Leucothrix mucor DSM 2157: one gene and its partners. The protein of the gene in region 3 interacts with the protein of the main gene of each other region in a pairwise test. Links are inferred from orthologs where the notes say so. Each region holds a gene or a part of one and is shown on either strand. Other genes may lie near its edges. The genes, in order: plsB, bioH, acpP and ybgC.

The links.
Region 1: the proteins of acpP (region 3) and plsB interact in binary tests that used the Escherichia coli proteins (3 or more experiments, as listed by UniProt). The link is inferred for Leucothrix mucor DSM 2157 from one-to-one orthologs.
Region 2: the proteins of acpP (region 3) and bioH interact in binary tests that used the Escherichia coli proteins (3 or more experiments, as listed by UniProt). The link is inferred for Leucothrix mucor DSM 2157 from one-to-one orthologs.
Region 4: the proteins of acpP (region 3) and ybgC interact in binary tests that used the Escherichia coli proteins (3 or more experiments, as listed by UniProt). The link is inferred for Leucothrix mucor DSM 2157 from one-to-one orthologs.

The regions. Positions count from the first base shown.
Region 1 is NZ_ATTE01000001.1:2,650,990-2,659,185, forward strand. The notes cover bases 2,344-5,450. They hold plsB (glycerol-3-phosphate 1-O-acyltransferase PlsB), read right to left. Parts: upstream 5,093-5,450; coding sequence 2,594-5,092; downstream 2,344-2,593. Other genes in these bases: LEUMU_RS0111930 (histone deacetylase family protein), read right to left, coding at 2,344-2,565. Also shown: LEUMU_RS0111915 (DMT family transporter), read right to left, coding at 1-20; LEUMU_RS0111920 (GNAT family N-acetyltransferase), read right to left, coding at 115-579; LEUMU_RS0111925 (DMT family transporter), read right to left, coding at 623-1,522; more of LEUMU_RS0111930, read right to left, coding at 1,519-2,343; LEUMU_RS0111940 (3-deoxy-7-phosphoheptulonate synthase), read left to right, coding at 5,515-6,612; asd (aspartate-semialdehyde dehydrogenase), read left to right, coding at 6,769-7,887; LEUMU_RS0111950 (flavin reductase family protein), read right to left, coding at 8,012-8,196. UniProt on the Escherichia coli protein: Catalyzes the transfer of an acyl group from acyl-ACP to glycerol-3-phosphate (G3P) to form lysophosphatidic acid (LPA). This enzyme can utilize either acyl-CoA or acyl-ACP as the fatty acyl donor.
Region 2 is NZ_ATTE01000001.1:1,983,431-1,991,452, forward strand. The notes cover bases 3,058-5,990. They hold bioH (pimeloyl-ACP methyl ester esterase BioH), read right to left. Parts: upstream 4,952-5,990; coding sequence 4,163-4,951; downstream 3,058-4,162. Other genes in these bases: ccoS (cbb3-type cytochrome oxidase assembly protein CcoS), read right to left, coding at 3,058-3,089; bioC (malonyl-ACP O-methyltransferase BioC), read right to left, coding at 3,360-4,154; plsY (glycerol-3-phosphate 1-O-acyltransferase PlsY), read left to right, coding at 4,954-5,556; LEUMU_RS0108850 (response regulator transcription factor), read left to right, coding at 5,702-5,990. Also shown: LEUMU_RS27865 (M48 family metallopeptidase), read right to left, coding at 1-482; LEUMU_RS0108820 (AI-2E family transporter), read right to left, coding at 521-1,573; LEUMU_RS0108825 (LysR family transcriptional regulator), read right to left, coding at 1,815-2,741; more of ccoS, read right to left, coding at 2,886-3,057; more of LEUMU_RS0108850, read left to right, coding at 5,991-6,370; LEUMU_RS25280 (sensor histidine kinase), read left to right, coding at 6,360-7,784. UniProt on the Escherichia coli protein: The physiological role of BioH is to remove the methyl group introduced by BioC when the pimeloyl moiety is complete. It allows to synthesize pimeloyl-ACP via the fatty acid synthetic pathway through the hydrolysis of the ester bonds of pimeloyl-ACP esters.
Region 3 is NZ_ATTE01000001.1:1,881,544-1,885,002, forward strand. What follows is about bases 801-3,459. They hold acpP (acyl carrier protein), read right to left. Parts: upstream 2,419-3,459; coding sequence 2,182-2,418; downstream 801-2,181. Other genes in these bases: fabF (beta-ketoacyl-ACP synthase II), read right to left, coding at 809-2,053; fabG (3-oxoacyl-ACP reductase FabG), read right to left, coding at 2,505-3,260; fabD (ACP S-malonyltransferase), read right to left, coding at 3,264-3,459. Outside these bases: endolytic transglycosylase MltG, read right to left, coding at 1-777. UniProt on the Escherichia coli protein: Carrier of the growing fatty acid chain in fatty acid biosynthesis.
Region 4 is NZ_ATTE01000001.1:152,642-160,413, reverse strand. The notes cover bases 2,524-5,206. They hold ybgC (tol-pal system-associated acyl-CoA thioesterase), read right to left. Parts: upstream 4,247-5,206; coding sequence 3,800-4,246; downstream 2,524-3,799. Other genes in these bases: ruvB (Holliday junction branch migration DNA helicase RuvB), read right to left, coding at 4,302-5,206; tolQ (protein TolQ), read right to left, coding at 3,089-3,763; tolR (protein TolR), read right to left, coding at 2,658-3,086; tolA (cell envelope integrity protein TolA), read right to left, coding at 2,524-2,661. In the rest of the region: Tol-Pal system beta propeller repeat protein TolB, read right to left, coding at 1-1,164; more of tolA, read right to left, coding at 1,168-2,523; more of ruvB, read right to left, coding at 5,207-5,312; Holliday junction branch migration protein RuvA, read right to left, coding at 5,312-5,917; crossover junction endodeoxyribonuclease RuvC, read right to left, coding at 5,958-6,464; type IV-A pilus assembly ATPase PilB, read left to right, coding at 6,737-7,772.

The DNA of each region.
Region 1 (8,196 bases), 770 kb from region 3 along the record:
TCGATAAGCGACTGTTTCATATCGATAATTCCCACTCATTCCAGCTTTGGAATTATCACGCGTAGCTATCAGTCAATCCCAACAGAAACAGCTGATACTCGCCGAGTATAGTAGCTATACGAGCTTGCGCACCATCTTAAAATTCCGCAGTACCTGTCCGCGGATTTCGACAAACTGCTCCTCATCCACCACAAAGCCCTTGGCTTCAAAAAATGGGCGGGCGGTAATGCTAACATCCGAGCTCATTTCAGTAGCTCCTTTAGCGCGAGCAAGCTGCTCCAAGTGTGCCATTAGAAAACTCCCAACGCCCTGCCGCTGGTAATCTGCATGGCAGAAAAAGTGATCCACATAACCACTCTCCTGCACATCTGAGTACGCCACAATCGTGTCATCAATTAACACGACAACGGGATTAATAGATTCAATTTTCTGCTGCCAAATGGCTTCATCCAACTCGGCATAGCCCCAGGCATCAAGCTGCGCTTGCGAGTAATCTCTGGCATTTACCGTGTGGACCGTATTATAAAAAAGCGACCACAGAATGCGCTCTTCCCCAGCCTGATACTGTCGAATTTTCATAATACGGCTCCCTCAATAACTGATTTTCTACGGTGTATTGCTCTCAGATCGCTTGTCTGGATTTAGGCATATAGCGGGTAATGGCGATACCTGAAATAATCAATCCCAACGCTGCCAGACTCTGCCATTCAATCATCTCATGCAGCATGAGCGCACCAGTGAAATACGCCACCACGGGCACCACATAATTGATATTCGATAAGAATGTGGGGCCTGCATTACCAATCACTGCAAAGTACAATAAGGTAGCAATCCCCGTTGGCCCGATACCTAACCAAATCAACGATAAGATCGCTTGCTGGCTATAAGTCTGCTGCCATGGCATATCGCGAAACAACCAGATCGGCACAATAATCAGGCTGCCAGTAATCAGCATCCCTGCTCCCGCCACCACTGGATTAAAGCGTGGCAAGCGACGCACCAATACGCTATTGAGCGCATAGCTCAGGCTGGCTAACAGGATGAGAATAATGCCAAATAAGGTGTTATGGCCACCCAATAAGCTGGGATACATCACAATTAGAACGCCCAAAATACCGAAGCTAAAGCCGAGTATTTTGTATCGATTTAAAGACTCATCCGGTACCAGATAATGCGCTAATACCATGGTCGCCAGCGGCATACTCGCCATCAGCAAGCCGGCAATACCTGAAGTCACACTTTGCTGGCCAAAGGAGATAAAGGAAAATGGCAGCAAGTTACCTAATAATCCAAACAATAAGAAGATCGACCACGACTTCAGGTCACGCGGAAAGCTTAAGCCTTTAGCCCATAAAAAGCCGGTGAGCACCAAAGCCCCGAGCGATACCCGCATGGCCACCACACCGACCGGCGAGAAACTCTCCAGCGATAGCGAGACAAACATAAACGAGGTGCCCCAGAGCATAATCAAGCCCAGCAGCATTAACCAGTTAAGCATTGGTGACCCATTTGACTGGTTCATATCGCGCCCTCAAACCCCTGCAATACATTGACCATATTCACGCCTAATTCCTCAACGTTATAGCCACCTTCCATCACAAATAAGGTAGGGATGCCCAGCGAGGCAATGTCTGCGCCCATCACTAAATAATCTGGTGTGGTGAGTTTAAAAGCACTAATTGGGTCACCCTCAAAGGTATCCACGCCCAAAGACACAATCAGCACTTCCGCGCCAAAGAAATCAATGGCCGCTAAGCTCTTTTTTAACGCCTCACGCCAAACAGCAAAGCCCGTTCCGGAAGGCAGTAGGATGTTTATATTGAAGCCTTCGCCAAGGCCTGCGCCGCACTCGTCGGCATGTCCCCAGTAGTAAGGAAAGCTATCCATCGGGTCGCCATGAATCGAGGCAAAAAACACATCATCGCGATCATAGAAAATCTCCTGTGTGCCGTTTCCATGATGGAAGTCCACATCCAGAACCGCTACCTTTTCAATACCCTGATCACGGCAATATTGAGCAGCCAGTGCGGCGTTATTTAAGAAGCAATAGCCGCCATATAAGGCTTTCGCCGCGTGATGTCCCGGTGGTCTGCCTAAGGCGAATGCACCCATTTTTTCAGAGGCATGAAAGGCTTCACTGATCATTGCTGCACCGGTTAATGCCGTTTGCGCCGCGCCCAAGGCAGCCGTCCAAGTCCCTGCGGTGATATTGGTATCAGTGCCTAAGGCATAGCGCCCGACTTTACCTTTAATATGGCGCGGTACGATGTCAGAGGCTTGTCCGGCAGGCCAGCAAATCGGGATAATATCCCCCTCATAGCCCGCGGCTTTCCACTCCTGCCAAGCCAGCTGCAAAAAGCTAATATAGTTAGCATCGTGCACCGCTAAAATCGGTCGAATTCCAAACTCTTGAGGGGCAATTATTTCCCCCAAGCCCACCGCTTTCACTCGCGCCAATACATGCTCCGCGCGGGATGGATTTTCAAAAGATGGCACCAGCTCGCCACCGGCCAACTCCAGCTTGGGGCTTTGCTGGAAATGTTGATCTGAATATATGGTCTTCATCGTTACTAACCTGAAAAGTATAAGGCCACTAGGGTTTGCTAGCGGCATCCGAATCTTGGGGAATTGCTGGCTCAGTTCTCTCCAGCATCTGCATAATATTGGCGCGCATGGCTTTACTAAGTAACAGGCGAATGCGCTGATCTGCGCGCTCAAACACTTCACTAAACGCAAGATCTTCCGTGCCATACACTTTCACGTAATCGATGTGAATGAGCGTATCAATAAAGTTGGCAATCAGGTTTTTATCTGAATAATCTGGCGAATTCAACTCATGAATCATCGCCACTCGCTGCGCCATCAACTGACACTTCTTTTCAAGCTCGGCTTTGGGGATGGTTTTAGTGCCACTTTGCGCTAATAACGCGAGAGTCAGGTAGTAGACTTCAAGCGTCGGTGAAATCACCCGCGCCAGTAAATTAAGCTGTGCAAACTCCAGTGTTCCAAAGCTGCGACGCTCATAGCTATCACTGTCAGCATCCTTTTCCAATAAACCCTGCTCACACATAAGCTGCAGCATATTTTTGATCGCAGTGGGCAGCTCATCAACTTCCCACACTAAAAATAGCTCACTCTTTAAGAATGGATAAATCAGCACAATCAGCTTGATAATATCCCGCTCCGGCAGCTTGCGCATATTGATAAAGCAGCAGGCGATCACGGATGGCAGCGCCATTAAATGCAGAATATTATTGCGATAATAAGTGAGCGATACCGAGTGTTTTTCATCCAAATACAGAATATCACCCAGCTCATGCTGGCGACGCTTGAGCATTTTTAAGGCTTCTACTCGTGCCACTTGTGCAGCACCGGTTTCCTGCGTCACGACTACGCGATTGGAATAGCCCTGCTGTGAAATTAAAGCTTGGTAGACCGACAGCATTTTTAATAACTCAGCTTCATCCATGCTTTGCTTGGAGGTGGCAAGCAATACAGTGGAAATCAAGTTCACCGCATTCACCGTCGCCGCCTGATTGATTCGACTGGCAATGGTGTCAGAGACCGTTTCTACCGAATCACGCACCCATTCCGGTCGCTTAGCATCATCATACTCAGCCGTTTTCCAATCGTCCTGCTGCTCATCCAACACCTTATTCAGGAAAATAGGCTCACCAAAGTTAGCCGATACTTTTCCGAAATTCCCCCGAATCTGCAGCATCGAACGCACAGAGTTCATAAAGGTTTCGGACTTTTTATCCTCCCCTGATAGCTCTGCCTGATAGGCTTTGGTTTCCAGCAGCTTTTCATAGCCGATATACACCGGAATAAAGGCAACTGGCTTTTTGCGATATTTCAAAAAGCCACGCACGGTCATTGAAACCATGCCGGGCTTGGGCTTGAGCAAGCGTCCGGTACGGCTGCGGCCACCTTCCACGAAATATTCAATGGCGACACCTTTAGACACCAACTCAGCCACATACTCAAACATCACTGCGGAATACAGCTGATTGCCTTTAAAGCTGCGGCGAATAAAGAACGCGCCACCACCACGCAAAATCGAACCAATCACTGGCATATTCAGATTGCGCCCCGCTGCAATATACGGAATCGCCAACCCTTCGTAATAAATCACATACGACAGCAGTAGATAGTCGATATGGCTACGATGGCACGGCACATAAACCAGTTCATGGGTGCGGGCTAGCTCTTTAAGCTCGGCGTTATTCGTCACCTCAATGCCAGAATAAAACTTATTCCAGAAGTATGACAAACCACGATTCATCAGCTGAATGGTGATCTGCGTGCAGTTAGCCACAATCTCATGCACATAGCGCCGCGCTTGCACGGTAGCTTGATATTCGGTGAGATTATCTTCGGCACTGCGCGCTTTAATGGCTGCCTGCACATCCGACTTTAAAATCAAATCCCGCACCAAGGTCCGGCGGTGGGAAATATCCGGTCCCAAGGTTGCGACACGCTCATCGGTTAAACGCTTGGATAATACACCCTGCAAACGATCAATCATTTGATCGCTGAGTTCGTCATGATCCGGCTCGGCTTTAAAGCGAATCACCTCGGAGTATTTGACAAAGGTATCGCGGCCATGCACCAATATCGTAAAAAATTTGCGCACACGGCTGGCCAGATTCCACGAGTCTGCAAACACCACTGGCAACCAACGCTCTTGCTTGGAAACAGGTCGCCCCCAAAACACCGAGACCGGTACAAACTGAATTTCTTTACCCGGATGATCCCGTAAACACTCCACAATCCCACGCAACATACGCGAGCGCTTCGGTTGTTTTTGTAGCCAAGCTTTAAACGGTTGGCGCGGTGAAATCGAGTACACAGAATACCAGGCTGACAGCTCAGCAATGCCAACGGGATTCAGCGGCGATGGCAATCCTAAGCGTTCACACTCGGTTTCCAGTACTAATAAACTCGACCATGAACGGGTTTCTAATACATAGATAATTGGCTGATCCGGCCTGATATCCAACTCGCTCAATTCAGTGGGCACCACATCGGTTCTCACCCATAAATAGAGGAATTTTCTGGCTAAGTAATTAATGGATTTACGGATAGTCATAGAGCCCTGTTATGCCGCTTTAAAGTTTAGGAAGTATACAACGTTGCTGAGCGCTATGGCCGGCAGATTGCAGATTGTTATTAATTTCATAACCTTACCGATTAGTTAATATCGCAATCAGACAGAAATCATCAAAAGATTATGAAATTATTTTTTTTACCAACGGTAAAGTTTTCGCTTGCATGAACGCTCGTTATTGTTATTATCGGGGCCATGAACACATTAAACACACAACGATTTATTCAGCCAGCCACGCAATCTGCCTCTCACGAGACGGGTTATTCTTGGCTGGGCTATTTTTATGGATTCACTGAATAGGTCGCTGTAGAAACATCTGTAGGCGGTCTAAAAACTGCCTACCTGAGAACCCCAATAGGCAGGCGTCTATCGGGGTTTTTTTTGGCCTAGAGGAAATTATTAAAATGAACAGCAAGACAACTTTGGAAGATTTAAACGTGTTAAGTGCAGAACGATTAATCACACCGGTGCAGCTAAAACAAGAAATTCCTGTTACCGAGCGTGCGATGGAAACCGTCGCCGCAGGCCGCCAAACCATTAAAAACATACTGGACCGGACTGATCCACGCATGTTTCTGGTCGTTGGCCCCTGCTCCATTCACGATACTGAAGCCGCTATGGACTACGCGCAGCGCCTTAAAGCACTGGCAGAAGAAGTCTCCGATACGCTCTACTTAGTGATGCGTGTTTACTTCGAAAAGCCTCGCACCACGGTTGGCTGGAAAGGTCTGATCAACGATCCACACCTCAATAATTCATTCGAAATCGAAGAAGGTCTGAAAATTGGTCGCAAGCTGCTGACGGATCTGGCGGACATGGGTATGCCAACGTCTACAGAAGCGCTTGACCCGATTTCACCACAGTTCCTGCAAGATCTGATTAGCTGGAGCGCCATTGGAGCACGTACCACTGAGTCACAAACTCATCGTGAAATGGCTTCTGGTTTGTCCTCAGCAATTGGCTTCAAAAACGGTACCGATGGCGGCTTAGATGTTGCCATGAATGCACTCAGTTCAGTGGCTGCACCCCACCGCTTCTTAGGTATTAACCACGAAGGCGAAGTGTCGGTCATTCATACTCGCGGCAATCAACATGCACACGTCGTATTACGTGGCGGCAGCAAAGGCGCTAACTACGATGCGGCGAGCGTTGCAGAGTGTGAGCAGTCTTTACTGGCAGGTAACCACAAGCCCAATATTATGATCGACTGCAGCCATGCAAACTCTGAAAAAGACCACAACCGCCAGCGCAATGTACTGGAAAATGTGGGCGAGCAAGTGGTGAATGGCAACCAATCAATCATCGGCCTGATGGTTGAAAGTAATATTGGTGCAGGCAATCAGAAGATTCCGGCGAATTTAGCTGATCTGGAATACGGTGTTTCGGTGACCGATGCCTGTGTTGACTGGGAAACCACTGAAACCATGATTCGTGCATTACGTGATCAATTAAAAGATGTGCTGCCACAACGACAAGCACAGCAGGCTCAGAAAGTTGCCTAATGAAAAGCGATAGCATTGTGTGCCCGCTACACGACTAGCGGGTACGGCTATCAATATCCAATAACGGCGTTTAAAAGTTCTGTTTTTTGTTTTTGCGGCGCAAGTGCTACAATTCGCCCCTCTTTTAAGAAGTGCGGCATTTTGTAGGAGTTTACAATGCGCAAAGTAGGTTTTGTTGGTTGGCGTGGCATGGTTGGTTCAGTGCTGATGGAGCGTATGCGCTCTGAAAATGATTTTGAAGGCTTTGAACCGGTCTTCTTTACCACGTCTCAAGCGGGTCAGGCGGGTCCTGATGTCGGTACTGGTGCGACGATTCTTGAAGATGCGATGAACATCGACAAGCTGGCTGAGATGGATATTATTTTATCTTGCCAAGGTGGCGACTACACGACCGCGGTTTACAACAAACTTCGCGCGCGTTGGGATGGCTACTGGATTGATGCGGCCTCTACCCTGCGCATGGATAACCACAGCATTATCGTGTTAGACCCGGTTAACCGTGATGTAATTGATGCTGGCCTGAAAAGCGGCGTTAAGAACTATATCGGCGGTAACTGTACCGTCTCTTTAATGATGCTGGCATTAGGCGGCCTGTTTGAAAAAGATTTGGTTGAGTGGATTTCATCCATGACCTATCAGGCAGCCAGTGGTGCCGGTGCTAAGAATATGCGCGAACTGCTGACTCAAATGGGTGAGCTGGAAGCCGAAGTTAGCGATTTATTAGCCGACCCACATTCTGCGATTTTAGATATCGACAGCAAAGTGACCGCTAAAATGAATGCGGATGATTTGACTAAGGCTAACTGGGGCGTTCCACTTGCGGGTAGCTTGATTCCTTGGATCGATAAGGCCGTTGAAAAAGGTCAGACTAAAGAAGAGTGGAAAGGTCTGGTTGAAACCAACAAGATTTTAGGCAATACCGAAGCCAATAGCATTCCGGTCGATGGCCAGTGTGTGCGTATCGGTTCTATGCGCTGCCATTCTCAAGCCTTCACGATTAAGCTGAAGAAAGATCTGCCATTGGAAGAGATCGAAGCCATTATCGCTGGTCACAATGAGTGGGTAAAAGTGGTTCCGAATGATAAGGAATCGACTCTGCAAGATCTGACTCCAATGAAGACCTCTGGAACGCTGACTATTCCCGTTGGCCGTATTCGTAAGTTGAATATGGGCCCTGAGTATTTGACGGCATTTACCGTGGGTGATCAGTTATTATGGGGTGCTGCTGAGCCAGTACGTCGTATGCTGAAAATCACTTTGGAGCATATTGCTTAAGTTAATGGCTTAGGTCGATTTAATCCGTTTCTTGAAGCGTGATTAAATAAGATGCTTGAAAATAACCTCCGCTGGTCGGAGGTTATTTTTTACCTGCTTGATATTCTCAACTGCTAAAAAGTGATTAGTATTTGCCACTCCACGGACCACTTTTCAGCGTTGCCGTTTTTTTATCCGCATCCACTTCCGGGCGGTTCAGGCTAAACATATTGTCTTTATTAATTACCGCATAATCCATATAACCCAAGCGCGCTAAGGGCTCCATTGCGGCGGTATCTACGCGACCATCAACAATATAATCGTCATTAA
Region 2 (8,022 bases), 100 kb from region 3 along the record:
CCACGAATAGTTAAACGCTGATAGTTAAAACCATGCTGCTCCGCCAGCCATTTCAAGCGCGACGATAAGACCTTTTCTGCCTTAGCCTTGAGCCAGCGTCCAAGTGTTTTTTTAAGCAGCTCAGCATCATCCACATCGCCATAGCATTCCAACTGCCCTGCGGATGTGCGCAGTATGATAGAGCCCGAGGCCTGCGGAAAATACTTAATCGTCCAGCGCTCATCAAGATAAGCCAAATCTAGCAGCTCGGGCTTGGCCCAAGGCTTAATAGCTTCTGGTGATAATGTCTGGAGTTTGTTTTCTAGCCATGCAGCTTGGGAAGCAACGAATGCATGAGCTTTGGCAAGACTTACGCCATTTGGCACAACCAAGCTCAACTCACCCGTTTGCGCCAACTTGAGCCGCAGATAGCGAGCTCGTTTGGATTTGACCAGCGTATAAGGATAACGCTGGTCACTTAACTGAACCTGATAATCAACCACGCAGTCCGTCAGAACCCACAGTCAATATGGCGAAACGCCTAAACAGCACGACGCGGCCAGGAGTTCATCACCGAATGTACCAGTGTCGCCAATGGAATCGCAAAGAATACACCCCACATACCCCACAGGCCACCGAAGACTAGTACTGACATAATGATTGCCGCAGGATGCAAATTCACCATTTCAGAGAACAGTAATGGCACTAATAAATTACCATCCAGGAATTGAATCACCGCATAAGCCGTCAGCACATAGACCGTTTCATAGCTGTAGCCCCACTGGAAGTACGCCACAATGGCTACCGGCAAAGTAACCGCAATCGCCCCAACGTACGGGATCAGTACCGAAATACCCACCACAAAAGACAGCAGCAAGGCGTAATTCAAACCGAAAATCAGGAAGGTGATGTAAGAGATAACCCAAATAACGAGGATCTCCATAAATTTACCACGAACATAGCCAGTAATTTTATCGTTTACTTCACTCCAAACCGCTGCAACTAAAGCACGGTCGCGCGGCAGAAAACTGCGGAACCACGACAAAATCATGTATTTATCTTTCAGGAAGAAAAATACCAGTAATGGCACCACGACTAAGTAGACTAGGAAGGTAAATACATCCACCACAGAAGCAACCGACAAGGTCACAAACTTCTGAGACAAAGCAGTAAGATGCCCTTTAATGCTGATTAGAATTTCACCCATGAACTCTTGCGAAATGATGGTGGGATACTTTTCAGGCAACATCATGATCACACCTTGCCCTTCGGCCAGCATGCGAGGGATTTCCAACATAAACTGAGTGGTTTGCTTAAACATCAGTGGTGCCAGAATAAAAATCACGACGGTCAAAAACAACATAAACGAGCTAAAGGTCAGTAACATCGCAATGAATTGCGGAATCCTCAAGCGCTTTAACCCCTCAACTGCACCGTCCAGCAAATAGGCAATAATGACAGCTGCAAACAAGGGAGTCAGCAGGTTTCCGGCGAAGAAAACCACTGCAAAACCAAGCAGTAATAAGAACGCCAAAATCGCAACCTGCGGATCCGAAAAATGACGCGTGTACCAATCATTGATCAGTTTAATCATTTATTTTATTTCTGTAATGAAAGTTCGTAGGATTGCTGGAACAGCAACTCAAATTCGTCAATAACATTGTACGGCAGCCCTGCCTTGAAATCTGTGTTCACCCTTTAGTCCAAACAACGGTACAGTAGTTCCGTATTATTCGGGCGATGACTCACAGCAATCACTGTCAATTATCCTTCTCGTCCGTGAGCAGGTAATTTACAGGTAAAGCGAATGAGTGTCACCCGAACAAGCTCAGAAATTACATGCGAATCAGCGGCTTTCCTGAAATGCAGTAGCTACGGGCAAAATCCAGCAACTCATCCATCGCTTTTACTTTAAACTTCTGCCGCTGTCTGACAAATGAAAACTCACGCTGCAACGGAGGGTTCAGCGGAATAGCGTGCAAAGTGCCTAATTTCAGCTCCTTTGCAATACTTACACTGGATAAAATAGAAACCCCCATACCGGCTTCTATTGCACCTTTAATGGACTCAGGACTACCCAATTCCAGGCAGTTCTTCAGTAAATTCTTTTCTAAACCGCACTCTTGAAGATAATCAGTGATGACTTCACGAGTCCCTGATCCTTGTTCACGGCAAATAAAAGGATAATTCATTACCTCTTTGAGCGCCAAACCAGATTGACCGGTGGATGCGGCGATAAGCTCATGACCTGGCGGTACAACGACCACTAAATCATCTAAGCGGCAAACTTCCACAAGCAGGTTTTTATTGGCAATCGGCCCCTCTACCACGCCGAGGTCGATGACGTTATTTTCAATCATCGATACAATGCCTTCGGTATTGGATACCCTCAGGCGCAAGCGTACATCAGGGTTTTCGGCATTATAGTCACCCAGCAAGGCTGGCAACATGTACTCTGCAATAGTAGTACTGGCGCCAATGGTGAGTGAGCCATTGAAATTTCCAGTCATCTCACGAATGGCATTATCCATGGCAGAATATTGCTCAAATATGGTTTCGGCATATTCAAATACCAAATGGCCGGCATCCGTCAAACTGACTTTATTATGGGCACGATCAAATAGTCGGGTATCGAATTGCTCTTCGAGTTGTCGAATTTGAAACGTAACGGCTGGTTGAGTCATGTGTAGAACTTCGGCTGCTTTAGTGAAGCTTAGCATCCTTGCTACTGCATGAAACACTTGAAGTCTTCTATCAGACATATGACTTACAATCTCCTTTTGCTTGTCATTTGAATGCCTACCCGCAGGCGATTCAATGGTGTTATTCCATGGTGTTATTTCATAGGCATGGAGATAACGTCGGGGGTGTTGCGACTGAACTTCTCGGGGGTATAAAAGTTATTATCAGTCATCTTTTTGCTTCTTATGCTTTGCTGTTTGTTTTGCTTTATTTCCGGGTATACGTGGGTCATCGTCATCCATCAAAATACGATGGGCCGATCCATCTAAATCATCATACTGACCGCTTTTGGCGGTAAAAATAAACGCAATTACAACAATCAGCATAACGAATACACCGATGGTCAAAGTCATTGCAAGTGCACTCATTATGATCTTTCCACGCCATTTTAAAATCGGAAATATTACTATCAACCAACGTGATCGGGTAATCACAAGGGCTTGATATTACTGAAAGATGCGACACAGACAAGATAACACTTCTTATCAATCACCAACAGTATATTTGATGTTTGCTCATTATTTTTTTAAATGAGACTAGGTTTAGCCTTTACTATACAACAACATGCAGCTCAAAAACCTACACGAAAATCAGGCCAATTGACATTACAAACTGTTAAGAACCCTAAAATAAATGGATTATTTTTTTACATAAACATAGGCCAGCTGCCAAGTGCAAGGATATATCCCATCCAACCTACGAAATGTATCAAAAGCGCGCTCAAATGCAGCAAATCGCGCTTTTCCCGTCAAGCCACGCTCGCGCTCAACACGAGCATTACTCGCACCGATACGCTTAATGTCCATAATCATTTCACGCACAGAGGGGTATGGCATGACGATAGTTTCGGTGGTGATTTCGATCTGACTAAAGCCTGCGCCCTCAAGTGTATGATGAAGGGCTTCTAATTCAATAAAGTCACTTGTGTGAGGTTCCTGATCAACCATCTCCCAGCTACTTCTCACTTCAAGCAATGTACCGGTGAGAAACGTGCTGAATGCCATTTCGCCATTCTCTTTCAAGCAATCACGACAGGCACTTAATGTCGCCTGCAAGTCATTACTCCATTGCAGCATTAGACTAGAGGCAATTAAATCAAAGCTGGCCGCTGAAAAAGGTAAGTGTTCAGCATCTGCGCAAACAAGTTCAGCGTGATAATTGCATTGCATCAGGCGCTTGGCGGTCTGATCCAACATTTTAGGCGAGAAGTCCAGAGCCGTCATCGTCGCTGCGGAGTAGGCCTTACATAAGATATGTGCCACCTGCCCTGTACCACAACCTAAATCCAGAATAGCTGAAGGCTTAAGGCTGGAACCTAACTGGCGGTCCATCAAGGTTTCGGCAACCTGCTGCTGCAAGCCAGCGGATTGATCATAGCGATGTGCGGCACGATCAAAACTCTGCCGTGTTTTGTGTTTATCAAAAGCACTCAAAATAGCGGTTAACTCGTGTGAGCCTGAATGAATTCCATCAGGCGTTCAGCAAATTGCTGTGGTTGCGTCATGAAAGGCGCATGCCCACAACCCTCAAAATAATCTACTCGCCCAGCCACTAGCTGCTCAGCAACTACAGCTCCCGCCTCTGGGGGAATCAGACGATCCAGCGTGCCAAACATCCAGTGCGATGGCGGTAAACGGCTCAGTGATTGGCGGTAATCTGCCTCCTGCAGCCATTGAATACCACGTTCCAGCGCCATAGGACTGGCAGGTCGGGCTAACACCGATTGCAGTAAAGCCTTCTGCAATTTGGCGGTCGCCGATTCTCCCATGAACTGTAATCCAATGAAACGCCGAATTGTCGTATTCTGATTTTCCTTTAGCGCTTGAGCAAACTGCGCCAGAACCGCAGGCTCCATGCCGCACTGCCAATCAGCTTGCTGCACAAAGCACGGCGTACTGGCCACTAGCGACAATGAAGCAATCCGCTCAGGATATTTCAACGCAAAAGCCTGCGCCAATAATCCCCCCATCGACCAGCCTAACAAGTGACAACGCCCCTCAAACTGAGCTGCCAGCCACTCTACCGCTGTCTCAAACTCATTATTATCCAGCAATTCAGTCTGACCATGACCTGGTAAATCCAGGCAGCGAAACTCAAGGTTTTCAGGTAGGTAGGTGCTCAGTGATTGCCATACCGAAGCATTCATTCCCCAGCCGTGTAAAGCAATCAAGGGTGTTGAATTTGTTGAAAAAAATGCGTTCAAAACAATCGGCTCTTTGGTAGAATTCAAAAATGAATATTATACTACCAATTTTGCTGATCGCCGCTGCCTATTTAATGGGCTCTGTTTCCACAGCAATTCTTGCATCGTCCCTGTTTGGCTTTCCAGACCCTCGTACGCATGGCTCCAATAATCCGGGAACCACTAACGTATTACGACTGGGCGGCAAGATTCCCGCACTATTCACCTTGCTAGGTGATGCACTCAAAGGACTGATCCCTGTCGTCGTTGCAAAAGCACTGGGCTTGGATGATATGTGGGTAGTATTGATTGCCATCGCTGCCTTTATGGGTCACTTATTTCCAGTCTTTTATGGCTTTGTCGGTGGTAAAGGCGTTGCCACGGCGATGGGGGTTTATCTTGGCTTAAATCCTGTTATTGGTTTAGCGGTATTAGTGACTTGGATGGCTTCAGCATTTGCACTGAACATCTCATCCGCCTCTGCGTTGATCGCGACATTATTTGCACCGTTTTACTTTTACTTAGTCACCAAATCCGCCGCTTTGGGCTTTGGTTTATTAGTGATTACCGCGCTTATTTACTGGCGTCACATCCCTAATATTCAGAAAATCATCATGGGTACCGAAAGCCACATTGTTAAGGATAAAAACTAATTCAAGTGTGCAGAATGCCGCCATAAATCAGCGACTTCTGCTCACTTAATCAAAACTATCTCAATCGGTTTATGATAATTATCTCACCTTAACAAATCTTAATTACTCGCCACTCCTCACTCTGCCCTATACTCTGCCTATGCACATGTTACTAATAGAAGACGATACTCAGACCGCCAGCTTCATTCAAAAGGGCTTAGCGGAATCCGGACACGTAGCCGACCATGCAGACAATGGTGAGGATGGTTATCATATGGCTTTAACCGGCCAGTATGATGTGTTGATTATTGACCGGATGCTGCCGAAGAAGAACGGTCTGGATGTCATAAAAGACTTACGGGAGCAGAAAATGAAGACTCCCGTCCTGATCCTTAGCGCGCTAGGGGACGTGGATGATCGCGTCGAAGGTTTACGAGCCGGCGGTGATGACTACTTAGTCAAGCCATACGCCTTCAGTGAATTATTGGCCCGTCTTCAAGCCTTAGTCCGCCGCGCTAGTCCTGCACAGGAGCAGACACTGCTTCGTGTACATGACTTGCAAATGGATCTAATCAAACACTCAGTAACTCGTGCCGGTCAGGTGATTCACCTGCAACCTCGCGAATTTACCCTGCTCGAATACTTGATGCGCCACGCTAATGAAGTCGTGACCCGCACCATGCTATTAGAGAACGTTTGGGATTATCATTTCGACCCACAAACTAACGTGATTGATGTTCATATCAGTCGCCTGCGTAGCAAAATCGACCGCGATTTTTCCATGCCACTGCTTCACACAGTAAGAGGCGCGGGATACTCGCTACATGCTTCTTAGATTAATCAATACAACGGCATTCCGGATCTCTCTGGTTTACGCGTTGGTATTTAGTCTTATTAGTACAGGTGCCATTAGTTTTATCTATTGGAACTCAGCTAAAGAAATCCGCGCTCAAACTGACTCTCAGTTGAGCGCTGAGACTAACGCCCTGCTCAGCCTCTATAACAACGGTAAAATCAACGCGCTGACTCAGGAAATGAATCAGTTGAATACCGATGGCCGTTCAAAATTCTTCCTTTACGCACTGTTAAATCGCGAACAACGTGATTTGATTGAAGAAATTGCGCCTGAAAAAAGAGCGATGCTGCCGGGTGATAACTTTTTTGCTACGGTGCCGTTAAATACCGTTATTACTGCCCCTGACTCTCAGAAGAAACAGTTTACCCAACCTGCCCGCGTGCTATTAACACTGCTGCCGGATGGCTATCAAATGCTGGTCGGTACTGACTTATTCGAGCGTCAGGCACTGCTTGCCCGCATCCTGAATGTTATTATCACGCTTATTGTGCTGATGTTTACACTGGCCATGGCCGGTGGGGCCATGCTTGGTTATGGCGTGTTGCATCGGATTAACAGCGTACGTAAAACAGCTGGTGAAATCATTGATGGCGACCTTAGCCAGCGTATGCAGGTCACTACTAAAAATGATGAATTCGACCGCTTAAGTACCGTATTAAATACCATGCTGTCGCGTATTGAACAGCTCATGCAGAGCATGCATCAGGTAACGGACAACTTAGCGCATGATTTACGTAATCCACTAAACCGTTTACGCAATCGCCTGGAAGTCTCGCTAATTGAGAATCTGGACAAAGAAAGCTGCCAGCAAGTCCAGCAAGAAGCAATTCAGGATATTGATGACATTATTCGCACCTTCAACGCCCTGCTAAGCATTGCACAAGCCGAATCTGGCAAGCACGATCATGACTGGGTATTGATTGATACTCGCAAGTTTATTGATGAGCTTGCAGAGCTGTACTCAATTGTTGCTGAAGAATCTGAAATCAACTTCACCTGCGATATCAAAGGCAATGCCTTTATCTTGGGCGATCACCAGCTATTGGCGCAAACCTTAACGAATTTGCTCGATAATGCGGTAAAGTTCACACCTCCAAATGGCACGATTTCATTAAATGCCATGCACAATAAAAAGCAATTTATTATTGAGGTGGCTGATTCTGGAACAGGAATTCCAGAAGATAAGCGTGAGGTGGTATTTGAGCGTTTTACTCGCTTGGATAGCGCGCGTAGCACGCCCGGTAATGGATTAGGTCTGAGCTTGGTTAAAGCGGTAGTTGAGCGCCACAGCGGTACTATTGAGTTGCTAGATAATAAACCTGGGCTCAAAGTAAGACTGACATTTAACGCTGCTGGTAAACCGCTTTCTGGAAAGAAAAACGGGGCGGCTTAAACAGCCGCCAAATATCTACGCTAAATCGTTATTTTGAGAATAGAGCGCAATCACCACCGCCTTAATTCAGTTAGGCGATGTCAGTGATTATGTTGAAACTTCAATCAACATACTAACTTGCGACACATTAACAGCGAATTACGAAAAGATTACCGATGCAAAGCGCACGGTATTGGCCAATGAAGAAGGTCAGTGTTTGATATGCGAGTAGTTTTGCGCATTAGCACATTCAAGGCCG
Region 3 (3,459 bases):
ATTGCCTTCAAAGCGCTCACCCATGCCATAAATAACACTGGGGTCTGTTTGCAGCATCATCCCTATTTTCAAGCGATTTTGAAATACAGCGGCAATCAATGGCCGCTCTTCAGGCACGCCGGTTTCTTTCTCAACGATGGATGCCAGAATCAAGGCCTGATAAGGAGTTTTAAGCGGAATACCGGCTTCACGCTGCTCCCATTCCTTATTAAGGAATGACTTCATTGCCTGATGGCTACGTTTTAAAAACTCAAGATCGGTTGTGCCACGCGGATAGTTATAGGTATCCGGGAAGAACCACCCTTCAGGGCTTTTCTCTTCAGAGCCAATCCGCTGCATAATATTAGCGTAGTCATCATCGGTAAGTGTTTGAACCAAGTTCTCATCGGCTTTAACAGAGGCGACTAAGTCCTTATAAACAAAGCCTTCAATGATACGACTGCTATAGCTGATTGTTTTTCCAGACACAAAATGATCAAGCACATCTTGCGCGCTCATGCCGGGTTTAATAGCAAACTCGCCCGCTTTAATTTTTGTATCTTGTTTGGTGATTTTTGCCAACAGCTGAAACTGCCATGCTGGCTTAACGATGCCTTGCTGCTCCAGATCCCTGGCAACTTGGCGAATACTACTGCCTTTAGCAATCTCAAAACGCTTAGGTGCTGTCTCTGGAACGGTCTGCTTTATGAATTGCTCATACTGCAGATAACCATAGCCACCGGCAGCTAGGGCCGAAAACAACAGAATTATAAATAACCACTTGAATGCTGCTTTCATCACTCACCCTAACTGCCCGTTTAATGGGCTATTATATTTTTTTGAAAATCAATGTGCCGTTCGTCCCACCAAAACCGAAGGAATTGCTCATTGCAATTTCAACTTTGGCATCACGCGCTGTATTTGGAACATAATCCAAATCACACGCTGGATCAGGATCATCCATATTGATGGTTGGTGGTAAAATTTGATCACGGATAGCCAATACACTGAATACCGCTTCGATACCGCCTGCCGCTCCCAGCAAATGACCTGTCATAGACTTAGTCGAGCTGATTGCAACGTTCTTCGCGTGATTACCCATGGCCAATTTCAGCGCCATTGTTTCAGCAACGTCACCTGCAGGTGTGGATGTACCGTGCGCATTGATGTAATCAATATCTTCAGGGTTCAAACCAGCATCTTTCAGAGCGTTACGCATGCAACGTGCTGCGCCTTCGCCATTCTGTGATGGTGAAGTCATGTGGTAAGCATCACTGCTCATACCAAAACCGACTAATTCACAGTAGATTTCTGCGCCACGAGCTTTAGCGTATTCGTACTCTTCAAGTACCAAAATACCAGCACCATCACCCAGTACGAACCCATCACGTCCAGAATCCCATGGACGGCTTGCCGCTTCAGGGTCATCGTTACGAGTTGACAGTGCACGAGCTGCAGCGAAGCCACCGATACCCAATGGCGTTGTAGCCATTTCCGCACCACCTGCCAGCATTACGTCTGCATCGCCATAAGCGATCATGCGCGCTGCATCACCAATACTGTGAGTTGCCGTCGCACAAGCAGAAACCGGAGACATATTATGGTTCTTTAAGCCGTGCATAATCGACAGATTACCGGCAACCATGTTTACAATACTACTTGGTACAAAAAACGGTGAAATCTTACGTGGTCCGCCATTCATGTACGCTTCAAAATTCTTTTCGATGGTACTAATACCACCGATACCAGAACCAACGATCACACCAATGCCTTCGGCATTATCTTCAGTCACAACAATGCCTGAATCGTGCAATGCATCAGTACCAGCGCCAATACCGTAATGGATAAAAGGATCCATTTTGCGTTGGTCTTTAGGTTTAATATATTTGCTCGCGTCAAAATCTGTTACGTTTCCAGCGATTCGCACGCTGAATTCACTCGCATCAAATAAATCGGGGCTGATTTTATTGATACCGCTTTTGCCTTCGGTGATATTTTTCCAAGCTGTTCCGATGGTGGAACCAACCGGAGATACGATACCAAGACCGGTAACTACTACTCGACGTTTAGACACGATGATTTTTCCTTCACTATTTGATGTTACTGACAGGACAACATCAGCAATTAAATAATTTGCGATTCTTTATAGTACAAAGACCGCAGTTTAAGCGGGTTAAACTGCGGTCTCAACGAATCCTGGGTTTAACCCTGATGCGATTTTACGTAATCAATTGCAAGCTGGACTGTTGTAATCTTCTCAGCTTCTTCATCAGGAATTTCGGTACCGAACTCTTCTTCGAGTGCCATAACCAGCTCTACGGTATCCAGTGAATCCGCGCCAAGGTCATCAACGAAAGATGCAGCATTTGTTACTTCTGCTTCGTCAACACCTAACTGTTCTACAACAACATTTTTGACGCGCTGTTCAATATCACTCATGATATTTTGTCCTCAATTAAAAAAAACACAATATGCATACTATTATAATAAAAATCAAGTACACAAGCTATAAAGCAATGGCGGCTTTACGCCATATGCATGCCACCATTAACGTGCAAGGTTTCACCGGTCACGTAGGTGCCCATGTCCGATGCTAAAAACAATACGGCATTCGCAATATCTTCAGGCTTACCCAAACTCCCCAGTGGAATCTGTGATGCCATCGCATTGCGCTGCTCTTCGGCTAAGGCCTTCGTCATATCAGTATCAATGAACCCCGGCGCAACCACATTAACGGTAATACCGCGTGAACCCACTTCGCGAGCTAATGACTTTGAAAAACCAACAATTCCAGCTTTTGCTGCAGCGTAGTTACACTGCCCTGGATTGCCCGTTGCTCCAACTACCGAAGCAATTGAAATAATACGGCCATGTCGTGCTTTCATCATGCCACGCAAGCAAGCCTTGCTAAGGCGGAATACTGAACTTAGATTGGTATTGATAATATCATCCCACTCATCATCCTTCATTCGCATCAGCAAATTATCACGCGTAATCCCTGCATTATTCACTAAAACCTGAATTGGGCCAAACTCTGCGACCGTTTCTTTCATCAGAATTTCAATGGATGCGGAATCTCCTACATTTAACACCTTTCCGCAACCTTTAATGCCATTTTCAGCAAAATAAGCGCTAATAGCTGCAGCACCGCTTTCCGAAGTCGCTGTTCCTACAACAGTAGCGCCTGCTTTACCAAGCTTTTCAGCAATTGCACGTCCAATTCCGCGACTTGCGCCAGTGACTAACACGACATTACCATCCAGTAAGCTGTCAAAATTCATGAATTATTCCTTGGTTGCAGCCAGTGCTTTTTCTAATGAGGCTGTGTCGTTAATGGTCAGGTTACCCAGCTTACGATTGATTCTGCGGTTCAGGCCAAATAATACTTTGCCCGGTCCAAATTCAATTATGGTGTCAGCGCCAGCAGATTCAAGCGCATTAATGGTATCTACCCAGCGGACCGGCTGATACAGCTGATCG
Region 4 (7,772 bases), 1.7 Mb from region 3 along the record:
GAGTGTTCCCCGACCACCGTTTTGCGTCGCATATACTACCATTGTTCCATTTGGTGCCAGAGAAGGCGACTCGTCAAAACGCCCATCCGACACAACACTGGCTCCCTGCCGTCCTCTTTCCATAATGGCTATACGAAATGCACCGGAAACGCGACGCACAAAAGCAATTTTGTTGTCCACCACGTCAGCCGCTGAATTGTAAGTACCATCATAGGTCACCCGCTTTGGTGAACCACCCGTTGCTGGCATTTCATACAGCTGAGGGCGACCACCACGGTCAGATGTAAATATAATCGAACGCCCGTCCTGCGTCCAATTTGGCTCAGTATCAATTGCACGTGAATTGGTCAAACGCTTAAAAGCGCCATTAGCCAAGGTCAGCACGTATAGCTCAGGGTTACCATCGACAGATAAACTCAAAGCAAGTTGCTGACCATTTGGCGACCAAGACGGAGCACCGTTAATACCACGCCGCGATGAGACCATACGCTTCTCACCGGTAAAAATATTTTGTGTATAGATTGCTGGCGTCCCACGCTCAAATGACACATAAGCAATTTGACTGCCATCGTAAGACCAACTTGGCGACATCACGGGTTTGCGCGATGTTAATACGACTTTCGGATTATAGCCATCGGCATCCGCCACATAGAGTCGATAAACTCGCTGCTCAACTGCTCGACCTTCAACCGTGACGTACACCAAGCGCGTATCAAACGCACCTTTCAATTTAACTAGGTACTCAAATATCTTATCGGCAGCCTTGTGCGCAAGTCTACGCTGATTAGCCAAATTACCTATCCGATAACTGGAGTCTCGTTGACCAGTCACTGTAGAGATAATCTCAATATCCAAACCTGCCTCAGTGCGTCGACCACGGACTAAAAACGCCGCGCCCAACATCTTTAAGCGCGCAGGCTCAACAGCGGCTCCAAATGTTGCCATATTCGTGGCACGACTGGAGCTAACAATCTGAAACCGCCCGCTGCGGTTTAAATCCGCCTCAATAATGGCATGCGCGCCACCCGGCATCGGCGCAATTACGATGGGGATTCCCCGATCGCTGGTTTTTGAAATTCTCAACTCTAAATCTGCCCATGCCGAACCTGCGAAGGCTAGCGTTAACAGCAAAACAAAGCTACGAATCAGGTTATTAATTTTCATAAGTTAATCCATCGTAATCAATAGTGTTCTATCCAGATCATTGCGGCTTGGTGCCGGCAAAGGCTCCGCACGTCTGAAGGCATCTTCGATTGAAGCACAAAAGCCCGGGTCGGAGCATTGAATAAACTGGATGCGCCCTTTCACGAAGCCGCTATAGCTAATCTCTACCCGAATTTTTGCCTGCTGGCCCCGAGAGCCAGGTGGCGGATTCCAGTTGCGTTTAACATGCTGCTCGATCTGTGAGCCCCATTGGCTAGCTGCAACCCGGCGCGCCTGAGCTTGTGCTTGCTCTTGTTGCTGTCTTGCAGCCGCTTCAGCACGTCTACGCTCTTCTGCCTGACGTTGAACCGCTTCAACCCGCTTTCGCTCAGCCTCGGCTTTAGCAACACGATTGGCTTCAGCCTGCTTCAATGCCGCCTCTGCCCGCTTCGCTTCAGCTTCTTGACGACGCTTTTCAGCTAATGCTTGTGCTTTACGCGCTTCGGCTGCTCGCTTAGCTTCCTCTTGTTGGCGCTTCTTTTCAGCAAGCTGCCTAGCTTGTTCTGCTTTCGCCCGACGCTCAGCCTCTTGCTTCTGACGAGCTTCTTCTGCTTTTTTAGCTTCAAACTCAGCACGTCGCTTAGCGATCAATGCCTGATCTGCTTTTTCCTTTTCTAAGCGCTGACGCTCAAGCTCGGCAGCCCGCTGCTGGCGTGCACGCTCTGCTTCCGCTTGCTTGCGCTCTTCCTCAGCAATACGACGCGCTTCAGCGGCTTTCTGCTCCGCAATTCTCGCCTGCTCTTCACGCTGTTGTTTAGCACGAGCGGCTTCAGCCTGACGTTCAGCTTCGGCTTTTTCTTGCGCTAATTTAGCGGCTGCTGCTTCCTCTTCGCGCTTTTTAATGGCCTCAGCACGTGCTTTGGCAGCCGCTAGCTCTTGCTGACGCCTTGCTTCCGCCGCCGCTTCTGCACGTTGTTCGGCTAAACGTTGCTGTTCAGCCTCAGCCTCTGCTTTTTGCTTGGCCTCAACGAGCGCCTTCGCTGCCGCTGCTTTTTCAATTTGTTCTTGGCGCTTTGCCTCTGCGGCTTGCGCTGCTTGTTCTTGCTCCTGACGTGCTTGTGCGGCTTCCTGCTCAGCAGCTTCTGCTTTGTCAGCCTGCTCTTGCCTAAGCACCTCCGCCGCTTGTTCTGCCTGCTCCTGCTCTTGGCGAGCCTCCGCTTCAGCTTGCTCCGCCGCAGCCTGAGCTTCTTCTGCAAGCTGCTTGGATTCAGCTTCCGCGGTTACCCCCTGCTCAGCAGCTTCAACCGGTGTTTCGGCATCTGTTGACTGCTCAACCGGCTCCACGACAGCGGGCAAACTTTCAGGCTGAATAAACAACACATTTACCGGCGTTTTTTCATTTGAGCTAGCGCCAATCTGGTGCCAGTCAAAACTAACCACAAATAGCAAGGCGACCAGCACGTGCAGCAGCACGGCCAGAAAAAATGCAATAGGATGACGGATCAACGCATTCATCATTTGCTTTCTAAAGCGTCCGGATCAGCCATCAGGCCGATATTCTTCGCACCCGCTTGCTGTGCCACAGCCATCGCCTGCATCAGGAAGCCATAAGCCACTTCACGATCAGCACGCAAATAAACGGGACGGTTAGCCTGATTTTGCAGCTCTGTGCCTAATCGCTCGGTCAACACCTCAAGATTCATGCCGTCACTGTCATCAACAAAATATTGACCAGACGCATCGACTGAAATAATCAGTGCAGCATTTCCCGAGTTATTCACCAAAGGCGTGGTTTCTGCATTCGGCAGATTTAATTCAACACCCGTTTGCATCATGGGAGCTGTCACCATAAATATCACCAGCAATACCAACATAACGTCGATATACGGGACAACATTCATATCGGCCATAGAGCGACGACCACGCTGGCTACGACGAGACATACTTAGACTCCAGCCTGCTTGCCATGGCGCTCAAGCAAGGTCGTGAACTCTTCACGGAAGTTTTCATAGTTAGCTGCAACACGATCAACGCCATCACTAAAGCGGTTGTAAGCGATTACCGCAGGAATTGCCGCAAACAAACCCATTGCCGTTGCAATCAAGGCTTCAGCAATACCAGGAGCAACAACCGCTAATGATGCTTGCTGCATCTGACCTAGGGATAAGAAGGAATTCATGATCCCCCAAACCGTTCCAAACAGACCTACATAAGGGCTGGTTGAGCCTACCGTTGCCAGAAATGAAAGATTCTTTTCTAACTTTTCCAACTCACGTGATTCAGCAACTCGCATCGCACGCTGCGCACCAACCACCTGAGGCATGGCACTGTTAGCACGATGCGCACGTTGATATTCGTGGTAGCCACCAAAGAACATCGACTCTAAACCGCTCTTGGCCGCCTTGGCAGACAGATCGTCATACAGCTTATCCAGTGAGATACCGCTCCAGAACCGCTTTTCAAAGCGCTCCTGCTCGCGTCTCGCCCGACTAATCTGACTGGTTTTTACGAAGATAATCATCCACGAGATCAGCGAGACCAATAGCAATAGCCCCATCACCACTTGCACGATGATGCTGGCTTCTAAAATTAATGACAGAATTGAATGATCAAATGACATTCAAAGTTTCCCCTTGGTATTTTTTGAGCGCTGATGTTAGTTAGCGTCTGTGGATAATAAAGACTCCCTGATGACATCAGGAATTCGTTTTGGTTTAAATTTGTCCGTATCAATACACACCAAGCCGACACTAGCTTGTGCGAGTAAATCTACCTCACCGGAACTGCGGCCATGCAACACTTTCTGTTTCATTGTCACACTACTTCCGCCCAGATCTATGACCTCAGCCGTTACCATAAGTTGCTGGTTAAACAGCGCTGGCTTCAAATATTCTACATTTACCGAGCGCACCACAAACAAGGTTTGAGACTCAACCCGCAACTCATCTTGCTCATAGCCTAAATGACGCAACCATTCGGTACGGCAACGCTCAAAAAAATTCAGGTAATTTGCGTGATAAACCACGCCGCCGGCGTCGGTATCTTCATAATAAACACGGACGGGCAGAACAAATAGTTCGGAATTTATCTTAGTTTGTGGCACAACATCTCCAGATTATCATCGTTTAGTGGGGATCACACAGCAGATTTACACTCGTTTACGCTTTACTATCCGGCATAGCCAATGAAAAATGATCCCATGCCATCCGGGTTGCCATTCGCCCACGTGGAGTACGCATTAAGTAGCCCTGCTGGATGAGGTAAGGCTCTAAAACGTCCTCAATAGTTCCCCGCTCCTCTCCGATGGCAGCGGCAATATTATCAATACCAACCGGCCCACCTTCAAACTTTTCTAACACAGCCAATAGCAGTCGCCGATCCATATGATCGAAGCCCTGCTGATCGACGTTTAACATATTCAACGCCAAATCGGCAATCTCTGCGGTAATCCGTCCATCCGCTTTAACTTGGGCATAGTCCCGCACACGCCTAAGCAAGCGATTGGCGATTCGCGGTGTTCCACGCGCGCGCCGAGCCACTTCATAAGCCCCACCTTCATCAATATCCACACCCAAGATGCCTGCGGCGCGTGACACGATGTATTGAAGGTCTGGCACATTGTAGAATTCCAGCCGTTGTACAATACCAAACCGGTCACGTAATGGCGAGGTTAACAGACCAGCGCGCGTAGTCGCTCCGATCAACGTGAATGGTGGTAAGTCCAGTTTGATTGAACGTGCAGCTGGCCCCTCACCAATCATGATATCCAACTGAAAATCTTCCATGGCTGGATAGAGAATTTCTTCAACCACCGGACTTAAACGGTGAATCTCATCAACGAACAGCACATCATGCGGCTCAAGGTTGGTTAGCAACGCCGCTAAATCACCTGCTTTTTCCAAGACAGGGCCGGAGGTTGAGCGTAAATTAGCACCTAATTCGTTGGCAATAATATGAGATAAGGTTGTTTTCCCTAAACCTGGCGGACCGAAAATCAGTACATGATCAAGCGCTTCACCGCGTGCTCTGGCCGCAGGAATAAAGATTTCCATTTGCTCACGCACGACTGGCTGACCAATGTAGTCAGATAGGCGCTGCGGACGGATTTTTTCTTCCGTTATTAGCTCATCCAGTCCGGCAACCGGCGATATGACGCGATCGTCATCCATCACGACAAGGAATCCTTCAAGGCATTACGAATCATTACTTCGACACTCAAGCCCTGCCCCGCTTGACGACTAATCATTCGGCTCGCTTCTGTGGGTTTATAACCGAGCGCCAATAAAGCATTCTCTGCCTCTTCTTCCAAATCAACCGGTAACGGCAAGCGCTCGGTCATTGGTTTAGAGTCTGCAGCTGCATTCGCATCGGCTTTTGGTAAACGGTCACGCATTTCGATAATCAGGCGTTCTGCTGTTTTCTTGCCAACGCCCGGTAAGCGCGTCAGACCAGCCACATCACCAGCGCGCACTCGCTCAGCAAATTCATTTACGGTCATACCGGAAACAATTGCCAAAGCCATCTTAGGGCCAACACCGTTGACTTTTAATAGAGTGCGGAACAATTCACGTTCTACTACCGAACTGAATGCATACAAAATTTGGGCGTCTTCGCGCACGATAAAATGCGTGTGCAGCGTGACTTCCTGATTCAATTCCGGCAGATCATAAAATGTCGTCATTGAGGCTTGCACCTCATAGCCAACACCATGCACATCAACCATTAAATCCGGCGCTTGCCGATAAATCAACTTACCGCGGAGCATTCCAATCATGCAGGTATCTCGTTATTTTTGATTGTAAACTGCATAGGTATCATTTTATGGCAGCCTGTGCAATCTTGCTTTTGTAAGGACCGATGTGCGCATGACTGATGGCAACTGCCAAGGCATCGGAAGTATCAATTTGTAATCGCCCAGATAGGTTTAGTAGGATTTTAACCATATGCTGTACCTGTTCTTTATCTGCATTACCCCGCCCAACGACTGATTGCTTCACTTCGCGAGCGCTATATTCATGCACTACCAAGCCATTAACCACGCCAGCGCAGATTGCCGCGCCACGTGCCTGACCGAGTTTAAGTGCAGAGGAAGGGTTGTTGGATAAGAACACATCCTCAATCGACATTTGTTGAGGCTGGTAGCATTGAATCACTTCAGTAATAGCTTGGTAAATCATCCCCAGCCGTTCAGGAAACGTCTGCTTCCCCATGCGCACACACGTGCTGTAGACGTGCTTGCTGTGTCGGCCATCGCTATCAATCACCCCAATGCCGGTAATGCGTGAACCGGGGTCAATCCCGATGATGCGTATCGTGCTCATTATTATAGTTTAGATCTCTGTTTTATGCTGTTTTCGAGATCATAACATAGCTGAGAGAAGACCGTTATTTTACGTCGCCACTGCTAATTCTGATGGATCCGATTACGCTCCGTTCAGTTTACGTATCCTTGGCAATTAGCATAATGACCACTTACAAGATGATCAATCAACACACAACCGACTGTCCGACGAGCCTTTGTGCATTCAATAAATCGTCGTAGCATGTCTGCTGAGAGTCTTAAAAAATAACTATAAAATGACCTTATAAAATCATGTCTGTAAGCACTGAAATTACACTACCGACAATACTTCAGACGTTTGTCAGCGATGGCAAACTGAAGCGTGACGCCGCTATTAAGGCGATGCGCGACGCGTCTGATCGTAAAAAACCCATTGTTAGTCACTTGCTGGAGCGCCAGCTGGTTGACCCAATGGATATGGCCATCGCGTGTAGTAATCAGTTTGGTATGAGCCTTGTCGACCTGGATGCGATTAATATCAGTATCCAGATGAAGGAGCTTATTCCTGAAGATATGATGCGCAAACTGCAGGCGATACCGTTATTCACGATTGGTAGCGCACTGATTATTGCGGTGGCAGATCCGCATTACAGTTTTGAGCTCGGTGATATCAAAGTCACCACCAAACTGGTTCCTGAGCCAGTGTTGGTTGAATACTCTAAATTACAAAAAATTATTTACGGCTCTGACTCTGGCGATGCCATGACGTCGGGCATGGCGATCACCTCGCAAGCACATAGTCAGGACTTGGTTATCGAAACCAAGGCCTTAGAAAAGAAAGAAGATGAAGAGGACAATGAAGGCGTTGACGTTATCAAGTTCGTTAACGACCTGCTGATTCACGCGATTAAAAAAGGCGTGTCCGATATTCACATTGAGCCTTATGAAAAAATTCTAAGAGTACGCTTTCGAATTGATGGCATTTTGCAGGTGGTGAGCATGCCACCTAAAGGCATCGCCCGAAAAATGACCTCTCGTATTAAGGTCATGGCCGAGCTGAATTCATCAGAGCGCCGAGTACCACAAGATGGACGCATTCACTTACAGGTCAATAAAGACAAATTCATCGATTTTCGTGTTAATACGCTACCAACGCTGTACGGCGAGAAAATCGTTATGCGTATCCTCGATTCAGATACAGCTGCTTTGGGTATCGACAATCTTGGTTTTGACCCAAAACAGAAGGCCGATTTGCTAGCAGCCGTTGCGAAACCAGATGGCATGATGTTGGTTACTGGTCCTACCGGTAGTGGTAAGACAGTAACGCTCTATGCTTGTTTAAACTTAC